Regions from separate parts of the Massilia sp. BKSP1R2A-1 genome, predicted to be linked through region 3. Evidence: predicted binding sites of a transcription regulator. Region 3 holds the regulator's gene; each other region holds the start of a gene.

Region 1 (4,099 bases), on a different contig from region 3:
AAGTTCGAGTTGCCGTTGATCGCCGCGCGGATCATCGAGGACAGTTCCTCCGGCGTGTAGGTGCCGGCATTGAGCTTGACGGTCGCGGTGCGGCTGGCGGTCTCGGGGTCGGTCTGGTTCAGCGTCACCATCCAGCTGGTGTTGGGCGCGATGGTCGTGGTGGCGGCCAGCGCGGCGGTGCTGGTGACGTTGCCCTTGCTCGCCATCTCGGTGATGCTCACCGCGTAGGTGCCCGGCTGGGTCTTGGAGGTCGAGGTGTTGAACTTGATGTTGGCGTCCGAGGCCTTGCCGACCGCCGCGAACAGGCCGGCGATCTCGCCGAAGTTCTCGGTCATCGCCTTGTTCAGCTTGCTGGAATCGACCGCCAGGCTGCCGTCCTTCTGGAAGGTGATGCCGACCTGGCTCAGGGTGTTCAGCTTGCCTTCGCCGACCGCGTTGCCGAGCAGGCCGCGCAGCTGGGTCTGGACCGAGCGCACGGTCGAATCGCCCACCAGCGGGCCGCCCTTCTTGGTTTCGGGGTCGTAGCTGGTCAGGCTCTTCATGGTGCTGTTGAGCGTGTTGTAGGCCTTGACGAAAGCATCGACGCTGGTCTTGACCGCGTTGGTGTCCTTGGCGATCGTGACGTTGCTTTTGCCGGTCTGGCTCACGTCCAGGGTCACGCCCTGGATCGCACCGCTGATGTTGTTGGTATCGCTGGTGACGGCCACGCCGTTCACGTCCAGCTTGGCGCTCTGGGCCGCGCTGGTCTGCCTCATGCCCTGGGCGCCGGCCGGGTCATAGCCGAGCAGGGACTGCAGCGCCGGGTCGGCCGCCGCGCCGTTTTCGCCGCTCAGCGTGATCTTCATCGACGACTTCTCGCCGGTCTTGGTCGAGGTCAGCACCAGGCGGTAGGGCGAGGCGCTGCCGTCCGAGACGATGCTGGCCTGCACGCCGATATTGGCCTTGTTGATGGCGTCGCGGATGCCCTGCAGCGACTGGTCGCCGGCTTCCAGGGTGACCACGCCGCTGGCCTTGTCGCCGTCCTGGGCGAAGCTGGCGCCCAGGTAGCTGCCGTTGCTGCCGGCGGCGAGGCCGGCCAGGGACGGGTTGCTGCCGGCGACCGAGATCGCGCTCCCGTTGTTCGAGCTCAGGCTGATGCCGGCGGTGACGGTGGTCGTCATGCCGTTGTTGGTCGTGCCGCTGTTGTTCAGGCCACCGGTGACGCTGCCTTCGACGCTTTCACTGACCGTGATGTTGGCGCCTTGGGCCGAGAAGAACTGCAGGTCGCCGTTGGCGGCGGAACCGGTGAACGTGATGCCGGCCGCGGCCAGCGCCTGCGTGGTCGCATTGTTGCCGGTAAGGGCGTCGTCGATCGACGCCGCGCTCACGCTGCCGGCGGCGCCGGCGGCGATGCCGGCGGCCTGGGCGGCGATCTGGACACCGCCCACGGACAGCGAGTAGCTGGCGCCGGCAGTGGTGGTCACACCACCGAAGCTGCCGTTGCCCGCGCCGCCGAACAGGGTCGCGCCCGTCGCGGTCTGCTGGGCGACGGCGGTGACGCCGGTGTCTTCGGTTTCCGCATTGATGGCGGCCGCCAGCGCCTGGGCGCTGCGGGTGGAGTTGCTGGTGGTGATCGCGGTGCCGTTGATGGTGAGCGAACCGTTGGCGATGCCCGTGGTCGCCACAGCGCCGGACAGGGCGCTGGCATCGACGCCATAGCGCCCGCCCGAGGTGGTGCCAAACTGGAAAGTGAGGGTGGTCTTGGCGCCGCTGCCGATCGAGGACGTCATGCTGGCGTAGCCGGCGCTGTTGAGCGTCTGGGCCTGGGCCAGCTGGTTGACCGAGACCTTGTAGGTGCCGGCTGCCGCTTCAGCGGTGGCGCTGCCCTTGAGCACCTCGCTGTTCGAGACGCTGGCGCTGAGGGCCTTGAAGGTCGCGCTCGAGGTCAGCGAGGACAGCGAGCCCTGGAAGCTGCCCACGGCGCTGCTCAGCTTGCTCAGAGCGTCGAGCTTGGACTGGAAGGCGGCGGTGCGCGCATCGTATTTGGTCAGCGGCGCAGACTCGGCCGCCATCAGTCTACTGACGAGGTCGTCTACATTGAGACCGGAACCGATGCCGGCTGAGGAAATGGCCACTTGTTTCTCCTGCGAAAGTAGATAATGTAAGTCATTATCGACAGGAGCAAAGGGGACTTGAGAGCAGGAATTACCTGCTTATTTGTGGCTTGGGGAAAATCGTACAAGAAACACAACGCGCCCTCCGCAGGGGAGGGCGGCGTCGGCAAGCCAGGCATCAGGCTTTCTGGCTGATCAGGCGGCCCATCGCCTTGTCGAGCGACTTGGCGATCTCGAGCGCTTCGACCGAAGGAATCTGGCGCACCACTTCCTTCGTGCTCAGGTCGATGATCTTGACGACGGTCTGCTTGCTCTCGTCGTCGACCGAGAATTCCAGGCTCTGCGAGGATGCGGGCAGGGACTGGTTGATCTTCTTGACCGCTTCGTCGAGTTCCTTGCGCGAAGGCTGCTGTGCTTCCTTGCCGGCACGGGTTTCCTCGGGCTGGCGCGCAGCGGGAGCGCGGGTGGCGATGCTGTCGGGTGCCGGCCGTTCGTCAAGCTTCGGCGTGGCGGGCGCACCTAAAGGCTGGATGTTCATATGGACCCCAAAGTGAAAAACCCCGGCTGATCGAAATCAGCCGGGGAGCTTACAACGCTAGCTTGTCAGCGGATTAGCCACGCAGCAGGGACAGCACGCCGTTCGGCAGCGAGTTGGCCTGGGCCAGCATCGCGGTACCGGCTTGCTGCAGGATCTGGCCGCGGGTCATGTTCGCGGTTTCAGCTGCGAAGTCGGTGTCGACGATACGGCTCTTCGATGCCGACAGGTTCTCGGTGCTCGACTGCAGGCTCGAGATGGCCGACGAGAAGCGCGATTGCAGTGCGCCCATTTCAGCGCGCTTGGTGTTCACGGTCGCCAGTGCCGAGTCGGCAATCTTGATCGCGAGCTGGGCGCCGGCGAAGGAGCTGATGTCCAGCGAAGCGACCGACTTCAGGCTCGAGCTGCCGGTCAGGGCCAGGCCCGAACCCGCGTCGCTCACCGAGAAGCTGTTCTCCGAATCCAGGGTCACGTGGCCGTTGCCGATGGCGGTGGCGCCGGCGGCCTTGGCATCGAAACCGGCGCCGACCAGCACGTTCTGTGCGGTGGTGGTATCGGTCTTGTACGAGTGCACGTTCAGGGTGGTGTTGGCGGCGGTCGCGACGTTCTTCAGGTTGATGTCTTCACCCGAAGCGTGGGTCAGCTTGATGCCCTTGTTCTTGGCGTCGTACTCGGCGGTCACGCCGGTTTCCGCCGAACGTGCGTTGAAGGCCGAGATGCCTGCCGCCAGGTCGGTTGCCGAGGTGCCGGCGCCGGTCGAGAACGAGATCTTGACCGCGGTCGAGTTGTCGCCCTTCAGTTCCAGGGTGTAGCTCTCGCCGCCGCCCAGGGCCAGCATGGTTTCGGTCTTGGCCGTTGCGGTCACGCCGGTGGTGCCCGAGTTCTGGTTCACCGAAGCGGCCAGGGCCTTGGCGGTGCCGCCCTTGGCATCGGCCGAACCGGCCGAACCGTTGATGGTGACTGCCTTGGTTGCGTCGAAGTTGGTGGTGGCCTTCACTTCCGGCACGTCCTTGGCGACCTGGTTGGTGCCGTAGGAGCTGGTGGTGAAGTTCGAGCCCGACATCGAGATCAGTTCGTTGGCATTGGCGCCGACCTGGAAGTTCGAGGTGCCGCTGGTGCCGTCCAGCAGTTGCTGGCCGTTGAACGAGGTGGTGGTAGCGATGCGGTTCAGTTCCGAGGTCAGCTGGGTGACTTCGGTCTGCAGCGCCTTGCGGTCGCCGGCCGAGTTCGAAGCGTTCGAGGACTGGACGGCCAGTTCGCGGATACGCTGCAGGATGTCGCCCGAGTTTGCCAGAGCGCCTTCTGCGGTTTGGGCCATCGAGACGCCGTCGTTGGCGTTACGGGAAGCTTGGTTCATCCCGCGGATTTGCGAGTTCATGCGGTCCGAAATCGCCAGGCCGGCTGCATCGTCCTTTGCGCTGTTGATGCGCAGACCCGACGACAGACGCTGCAGGGAGGTGGTCAGCGAGGT
Region 2 (4,099 bases), on a different contig from region 3:
CAGGTTCCAGATCTCGATGAAGCGGTCGCCGTCTTCTTCCGGCGAGCCTGGAGGACCGCCCCAGATGTCGGCGCCGTGGTCGTAGAACACCTCGGTGCAGGGGCCGCAGGGGCCGGTGTCGGCCATCTGCCAGAAGTTGTCCGATGCGTAGCGCGCGCCCTTGTTGTCGCCAATGCGGATGATGCGCTCTTTCGGCACGCCGATCTCGTTGGCCCAGATGTCGTAGGCCTCGTCGTCCTCGAAGTAGACGGTCACGGTCAGCTTCTCGGCCGGCAGCATGTAGACCTTGGTCAGCAGCTCCCAGCAATAATTGATCGCGTCGCGCTTGAAGTAGTCGCCGAAGCTGAAGTTACCCAGCATTTCGAAGAAGGTGTGGTGGCGCGCGGTGTAGCCGACGTTTTCCAGGTCGTTGTGCTTGCCGCCGGCGCGCACGCAGCGCTGCACGGTGGTGGCGCGCGAGTACGGGCGCGTATCCAGGCCCAGGAACACGTCCTTGAACTGCACCATCCCGCTGTTCGTCAGCAGCATGGTCGGGTCGTTGCCCGGCACCAGCGGGCTGGAACGGACGATGGTGTGGCCTTTGGACTCGAAGAACTTGAGGAACTTTTCGCGGATTTCGGAGGATTTCATGTCTTGGGGGCGGAAATAGGGGAGCGTACGCTATAAAAAAACGATTATAGCGTAGCTAAGGGCGGGGTTATCGGTTGGGCCGATATTTACGGGATTGGCGCTGCGGAGGTGCGACGAACTTGGGCCCCGGCCTTCGCCGGGGCGACGTGCTGAAGTAGCGGACCATCGCTACGGCGGAGGCCGGAGCCCAATTCGACCTCGTTCGCTCAGCGCAGCAAGGAAAGAACCGCCCTCGGCTGCTGGTTCGCCTGCGCCAGCATCGCCGACGCCGCCTGCTGCAGGATCTGGGCCCGCGTCAGCCCCGCCGCCGATGAGGCGTAATCGACACCGTCGATGCGCTCCTTGGCCGCCGCCATATTGATGGCGTCGCTCTGCAGGGCGCTGGCCGCCATGTCGAGGCGGTTGCTGGAAGCGCCCACCGCCACGCGCTGCTTGTTGACGAAGTCGAGCGCCTCGTCCACGTGCAGCAGCGAGATGGCGCCGTTCTGCATGTCGAGGTTGGCGAGACCCAGCGCGCGCGCGTTCATGGCCGAGAACTGCAGCTCGATGAACTGGCCGGCGCCCTCCCCGGCCTGGATCTGCACGCGGCGGATGCCCGTGCCGCCGCCGAGTTCGGGGTAGGCCACGTCGAAGCCGGCCAGGCCATCCCTGGCATTGTTGTCGCCGGCATCGGCCACCACCGCGCGGGCGTCGAGCGAGCGGCCGCCGTCGGCATCGAGGCCGCCGATGGCGCCGGTGTCGGCATTCGTCAGGTTGACCTCCGTGTTCACGAAGTTCACCCCGTTGGCGCCGCCGAAATCCGCCAGGAAGGCGGATTCCGATGCGATCTCGCCCTTGCTGACGGCGTTCAGGGCCTGGTCCAGGTTGGCGCCCTGGTTCTGGTTCAGGTACTGCATCACGCCCTTGATGCCGCCTTCCACGCCGAGATCCTTGAGCTGGTCGTGCAGGTAGCGGGCGGCCAGGTAACCGCCATCGTAGACGAAGCCGCCGCCCGCCACCCCGGCGACGATGGTGGCGACCGAGTTGCCGCTGGCAATCGAGCTGCGCACGCGCTCGTCGGCGCCCTGGATCAGTTCCGCCGTGCCTTCCACGAACCAGTCGGGCAGCGCGGTGAAGTTCATGGTGCGCGACATGACCGCGTGCGCCATCTCGTGCGCGACGACGCGGTCGCTGTAGTAGGGCGAGCCGCCGCCGTCGCGGGTGTCGCCCGTGCCGAAATCGGCCATGTCGAGATTCAGGTGCAGGTTCGTGTACTTGCCCGCCACGGGGTTGCCCGATACCGAGGCCAGCACGCCGGCGCCGCCGTCGGTGGTATCGAGGTTGACCGTGATCTTGACCCCGTCCCCCTCGATCCCGTAGTACTGCTTGACCATCTGCTCGGCCGAACTCAGCCAGCCGCTCTTGAGGCCGTCGAGCACGCGCCGCTTCCTCTCGTCGCCGCCGATGCTGCCGCCGTCCTGGGAAAACAGGGTTTCGCCATTGAACTTGGTCTGCTCGCCCACCCGGTTGATGTGGGCGAGGATCTCCCGCGCCTCGGTCTGCAGGGCGGCGCGGTCGCCATCCCCATAGCTGCCGTTGCCGGACGCGACCGCCAGCTCGCGCAGGCGCTGCAGGCTCTCGACCACGTTCGCCATTGCGCCTTCGGCCACCTGCAGCATCGAGGCGCCGTCATTGATGCTGCGCAGGGCCTGGCTCATGCCGCGCTGGCCGGACGCCATGCGCGAGGAAATCGCCTGGCCGGCCGGATCGTCGCGCGCGCCATTGATGCGCGAGCCCGCCGACAGCTGCTCCATCAGCCTTTCCTGAGCCGTATTGTGCGTCTTGAGCGCGCGTTGCGCGCCCATCGACAGGACGTTGGTCGTGATTGATATTGACATAATGACATACACCTCGGGGTGGTCGCATGTCATTTACGACAACCGGTTACACTACTTGAGGACCGGAATGAATATTTTGCCAAATGTTTTATTGACGCGCGCTAAACGCCGGTGCGCCCGAAATCCGGGCCGATCAGGTCGATGCGGTCGGTGCAGAAGGCTTCCACGCCCCAGCCCAGCAGCTCGGTCGCGCGCGCCGGCTCGTTGACGGTGTAGCAGAACAGGCCGAAGCCGGCATCGAGCACGGCGCGGGCCAGTGCCGGGGTCAGGTGGCGGTGGTTGGCGTGGATCGCGCTCGCCTCGACCGAGCGCGCCAGCGGCTCCCAGCCGGGCGGCGGCTCGCTCATCAGGCAGGCGCGCGGCAGGTCCGGGGCCACGCGCCGCGCCGCTTCCAGCGCGGCGAAGCTGAACGAGGACAGCAGCGGCAGCCTGTCGAGCTGGCCGCTCGCGAGCTCGTCGGCGAACATGGCGCGCGCGATGCGGGCCACCGTCTCGCCGGTCTCGACGTCGAAGCCGCGCGCCGGCTTGATCTCGATGTTCATCCAGATGCCGTTGGCCTTGCAGAACTGGGCGAACTCCACGAACAGCGGCACCACTTCGGTCCGGTAGTCGGCGCCGAACCAGCTGCCGGCATCCATGCGCGCCAGCTCCAGCCCGTCGTAGTCGAACACGTGGCCCGCCCCGCTCACGGTGCGGCCCAGGTAGGGATCGTGCAGCACCACCGGCACGCCGTCGCGCGCCAGCATGACATCGAATTCCACGGCGCGGAAACCGAAGTCCATGCCGCGCCTGAGGCCCGCGAAGGTATTCTCGGGCGCCAGGGTGCCGCCGCCGCGGTGGGCCAGGATCCGGGGATATCGCCACATGCCCTACTCCTTTCGCGGGGTCAGTCGATGACCGGCACAGCGAGCTGCCGGGACAGGTAGACGAATATGCCGATGTTGACGGCGACGCTCACGTGGAACTTCCACTGGAACGACACTTTCGAAGTCTTGTGGCGCAGCCACTGCTGCGCCAACAGGCCGCCAGGCCAGCCGCCCACCAGGCCAAGCAGCAACAGCCAGGCCTCCGGCGTGCGCCAGCTCTTGCTGCGTGCCGCCGACTTATCGATGGCATAGGCCAGGAAGCAACCCAGGCTGACCGCAAGGTAAGCGAGCCCGACCAGGGACGGCAGGTTCCACGCCAGCGAGGCGAAGCCGTAGATGGCAAGGAACAGCAGTAGCGGCAAATAGGGCATGCGCAAAAGCTTACCTTCGGCCAGTCAGGATGTCCATACGGCAAATGGTCCAGTTCGCGGCGCGACGGTGGGATAGCGAACAGAGAACATCCGCACAAAGCGCCTACCCTCGACCTTCAACCGACTCACGAGCAGGAGAACCACATGGCCTTTGATTTAGGCAACTTACTGTCGCAATACCTCGGCGGCGGCAACGCGGCCCAGGCGGCGGACGACTTCGACCGGGTGGCGCAGAGCGCGCCGCGCGAGACGGTCGCCGAGGGCGTGGCCAGCGCGCTGCGTTCGGACCAGACCCCGCCCTTCCCGCAGGTCGTCAGCCAGCTGTTCGGACAGAGCGACGCGAACGGCCGGGCCG
Region 3 (4,099 bases):
TCAGGCGCACCTTTACCTTGCTCGAGCCCGTCTCGACTTCGAGCTGGTGGCGCACCGGGGCATCCTTCTCCACCGCGCCGACGGCGCTCACCAGGCCACCCAGCGCGAAGGCCAGCACAGGCACAAATCGTTTGACATGCATGCGTGCTCCATGAAAGAAAATGTCACTCACTGTACCAGCAGCGGCTCCGGTGTCGTCGCGAGGATCATCACCGCCACGCGGCGGTTCCTGGCCTGGTTCAGCGGCGTGTCGTTCGGCGCCACCGGGCGCGTGGCGCCATGGCCGATGGCCGACAGGCGCGTATCCCGGACACCCTGCTCGATGAAGAGGCGCACCACGCTCGCCGCGCGCACCGCCGACAGTTCCCAGTTCGAGGCGAACTGCGCATTCGTGATCGGCAGATTGTCGGTGTGCCCTTCGACCTCGATCGCATGCGGATCGTTCTTGAGCAAACCGGCCACCTCGCCCAGCACCTCGCGCGCATCCGGCTGCAGCACGGCCTGGCCCTGGTCGAAGAGCACGCTGGCATTGAGCTCCACGCTGATGCCGCGCGCATTTTGCGTCACCCTCACCTGGCCCGATTTCACGAGGGGCATCAGGGTCGCCGTCAGGTCCCTGGCCAGCACTTCCATGCGTTCGCGCTCGCGCCGCGCCGCTTCCAGGCGCTTGCGGTTGACGATGTGGGAGAGCGGCAGCACCGGCTCGACATTGGTGTTCACCTGCGGCGCCGCGCCGCGTCCGCCGAAGGCGTCGCCCAGCGCTTCGGACAGCACCGCGTACTTGCCTTCGTTGACGATGGAGATCGCGTACATGACGACGAAGAAGGCGAACAGCAGGGTGATGAAGTCGGCGTAGGAAATCAGCCAGCGCTCGTGGTGTTCGCCGGCGCCCACTTCATCGTCGTAGCGTTTGCGCGCCATGGCAGGTCAATGACGCGCGAGAAGGCTGGCCACGCGCTCGTCGACCACGCGGGTATGGTCGCCCGAAGCCAGGTCATGGAAGACTTCGGCAAGGATTTCGTATTGAGCCACCTTGTCGCTGACGATGGCCTTCAGCTTGTTCCCGACCGGGTAGAAGAACAGGTTGGCCAGCCCCACGCCGTAGACGGTGGAGACGAAGGCGACGGCGATGCCCGAGCCGAGCCGCGACGGATCGGACAGGTTTTCCATCACGTGGATCAGCCCCAGCACGGCGCCCAGGATGCCGATGGTCGGCGCATAGCCGGCCGCCGACTCCCAGATGCGGGCCGCCTGGCGCTGCGAGAATTCATAGGCGCTGATCTCGCCCTCTAACAGGCTGCGGATCTTTTCGGGTGCGATGCCGTCCACCACCAGGCGCAGGCCCTTCTGGACGAATTTGTCGTTCGTTCCCATGTACTGCTCGAGAGAGAGAAGGCCGTCGCGCCGTGCCGAGAGGCTCCACAGCGCGATTTCCTGCGACAGTTTCTGGCGTCCGGATTTGGGCGGGAAAAAGACCCAGCGCAGCATGCGCATGCCCAGCGCGAAGCTGCGCTTTTCGCTCTGCAGCAGCACGGCGCCGAAGGTGCCGACCACCACGATGGCGAAGGCCGCCGGCTGGACCAGCGAGGCGAACTTGCCGCCGTCGAGCGTGTGGCCGACCAGGATGCCCGCGATCGCGAGCACCAGCCCGGCTACGCTTGCCCAGTCCACAACTGCTCCTTGAGGGCGGCGCGCAGCCGCGAGACCGCCTGGGTGTGCAGCTGCGACACCCGCGATTCGCTGACGCCCATGACGGCGCCGATTTCCTTCAGATTCAGTTCTTCCTCATAGTAGAGGCCCATCAGCATCTTCTCGCGCGGCGGGAGATTGTCGATGGCGTCGATGACGGCCTGGCGGAAGCCCGTATCGAGCAGGCTGCGCAGCGGATCGCTGTCGTCCACGGCATAGCGGTCGAGGAAGCCGTCGCTGCCGTCCTCGCTGTCGTGGAAGTCTTCGTAGTAGACCAGCTGGTGGCCGCCCGAGTCGCCCAGCATTTCCTGGTAGTCGGCGAGCGACATCTTGAGCGACTTGGCGATCTCGGATTCGCTGGCCGGACGTCCCAGGCGCTGGTTCAGCGCCTCCATCGCGGCCTCGACCTTGCGCATGTTCTGGCGCGTCGAGCGCGGCATCCAGTCGCTGTTGCGCAGCTCGTCGAGCATGGCGCCGCGGATGCGCAGCACCGCATAGGTCTCGAACTGGGCGCCGTGGTTGTCTTCGTAGCGGTTGATCGCGTCCAGCAGGCCCATCATGCCTGCCTGGACCAGGTCATCGACTTCCACCGAAGGCGGCAGCTTGGCCTTCATGTGGTGGGCAAGGCGCTTCACCAACGGCATGTGCTCCGTCAGCAAATGGTTCTTGTCCGCTTTCCCTTTGACCGTGTACATGCGTTAAGTGTTCTTTTTCTCTTGGTTCGGCTTGTCGAACGCGTGGGCGGGGGACCGCCCACCCTACAACTACCTGGTTTCATGCCCGCATCGCGTGCAAGGCAAACTTGCCAGCCAGCCTGCGAAACGCGACCGACGCGCCCGCCAGCGGGAAGGCATCGACCACGGCGCGGCCCAGGCGCGCGGCCCGGTGCAGGTACTCGTCGGCCGGCACCGAGCCCATCGAGCTCAGGCTGACCGCCAGGTAACGGCTTGCTGCGGTAGACATATTATCGTATACAACCTTGGCCTCGGCCTCTGTCGCGCCGGTAACGAGGATACCGAAGGGGCGGCGGCCCAGTTGCTGGGACAGGCGCTTGATCAGGGCGTAGGCATTCGTGATCGAGGCGGCGGAGGTTCCCACCTGCACCACGATCTCGGACGAGGCCATCAAGGGCAGCGGAAATTCGTCATCCGGGCCCAGTTCGCCGTCGACCATCACGATGCCGGCCTGCTTGACCAGCACGTCGAAGGTCTTGGCCAGGCGGCGGGTATCGGTATTGCCGATCGGCGTGCCGAGGGTGGCCACCGAAAAGCCTTGCGGCACGGCGTGCATCACCTGGTTCAGGGCCGCTTCCTGGCGCGCCACGTTGGCCAGCGTCGCCGCGCGGTTCAGGCCGAGGCGGCGGGCCACGCCGTAGTCGCGCTCGCAGGCGTCGACGATCAGGACTTCGTTGCCAGTCTGGGCCAGCGAGGCGCCCAGGTTGACCAGCATGGCGCCCTTGTCGTCTTCAGGGGTGGCGGAGAGGAAGGTCACGATGCGCGGGCGCGGGCCCTGCAGCATCCGGCGCAGGCCTTCGGCCTGGTCGAAGTCGAAACTAGCCAAGGTGCACCTCGCGCATGCCGCGGTCCTGGCTGAGTTTACCAGCTGCGGCCATCATCATCGGCAGGTCGGCGTCGCCGAACTGGGCTGCCGCGTTGCGGGTATTGCGGAAGGCGCGGTCGATCAGCATGGCGCGGTCGGCCAGGTGCAGGTCTTCCGGCACGCGCTGGCCGTTCGAGATGTAGTGCAGGTTCAGCTTCTGGCGGATCACGACGTCCAGCACATTACCGATGGAAGCGGCTTCGTCCAGCTTGGTCATGATGCAGCCGGCCAGGCCGGTGCCCTGGTAGGCGCGCACCACTTCGTTCAGGGTCTCGTTGGTCGAGGTCGCGTTCAGGCACAGCAGGCGCTTCACGTCGGCGCCGGATTCGCTCAGCATGGCAACCTGCTCGGTCACCATCTGGTCGCGCTGCGACATGCCGATGGTGTCGATCAGCACGGTGTGCTTGTTCTTCAGCTCTTTGAGGGCAATGCGCAGGTCGGCCTCGTCCTTCACCGAGTGCACCATCACGCCCAGGATCTTGCCGTAGATGCGCAACTGTTCGTGGCCGCCGATACGGTAGGCATCGGTGGTGATCAGGGCCAGCTTGTCCGGGCCGTGACGCATCACGCAGCGGGCCGCCAGCTTGGCGGTGGTGGTGGTCTTGCCGACGCCGGTCGGACCGACCAGGGCGAACACGCCGCCACGGTTCAGGAGGTCGTCTTCGTTGGCAATCGTCGTCAGGTTGCGCGCCAGGACGGTCTTGATCCAGCGCAGCGCGTCGGCGGCGTCTTTCGTCGCCGGCATTTTTTCGATGAGGTAGCGCGCCAGGGTCGCCGAGAAGCCGGCGGCCAGCATCTCGCGCAGCACGGC

What was found. The regulator FliA, encoded in region 3, starts transcription of late flagellar genes. The targets are predictions, from matches to a motif close to CTAAAGTTTNNNNNNNNNNNGCCGNTA.
Region 1: fliD (flagellar filament capping protein FliD) is a predicted target of FliA. The motif match lies at 2,150-2,176, and genes of this name have one in related genera.
Region 2: ACQ7JA_RS19715 (flagellinolysin) is a predicted target of FliA. The motif match lies at 2,541-2,567, and genes of this name have one in related genera.

Annotation. Positions count from the first base shown of each region.
Region 1 covers NZ_JBOBRE010000008.1:10,422-14,520, forward strand. Annotated here, with positions in the region: gene fliD (flagellar filament capping protein FliD) at 1-2,114, opposite strand, end outside; gene ACQ7JA_RS13585 (flagellar protein FlaG) at 2,272-2,631, opposite strand; gene ACQ7JA_RS13590 (flagellin) at 2,705-4,099, opposite strand, start outside.
Region 2 covers NZ_JBOBRE010000014.1:53,014-57,112, forward strand. Annotated here, with positions in the region: gene alaS (alanine--tRNA ligase) at 1-630, opposite strand, end outside; gene ACQ7JA_RS19715 (flagellinolysin) at 837-2,507, opposite strand; gene ugpQ (glycerophosphodiester phosphodiesterase) at 2,609-3,373, opposite strand; gene ACQ7JA_RS19725 (DUF1294 domain-containing protein) at 3,394-3,744, opposite strand.
Region 3 covers NZ_JBOBRE010000016.1:49,754-53,852, forward strand. Annotated here, with positions in the region: gene ACQ7JA_RS21150 (hypothetical protein) at 1-142, opposite strand, end outside; gene motD (flagellar motor protein MotD) at 169-921, opposite strand; gene ACQ7JA_RS21160 (flagellar motor protein) at 928-1,671, opposite strand; gene ACQ7JA_RS21165 (RNA polymerase sigma factor FliA) at 1,653-2,384, opposite strand; gene ACQ7JA_RS21170 (MinD/ParA family ATP-binding protein) at 2,464-3,249, opposite strand; gene flhF (flagellar biosynthesis protein FlhF) at 3,242-4,099, opposite strand, start outside.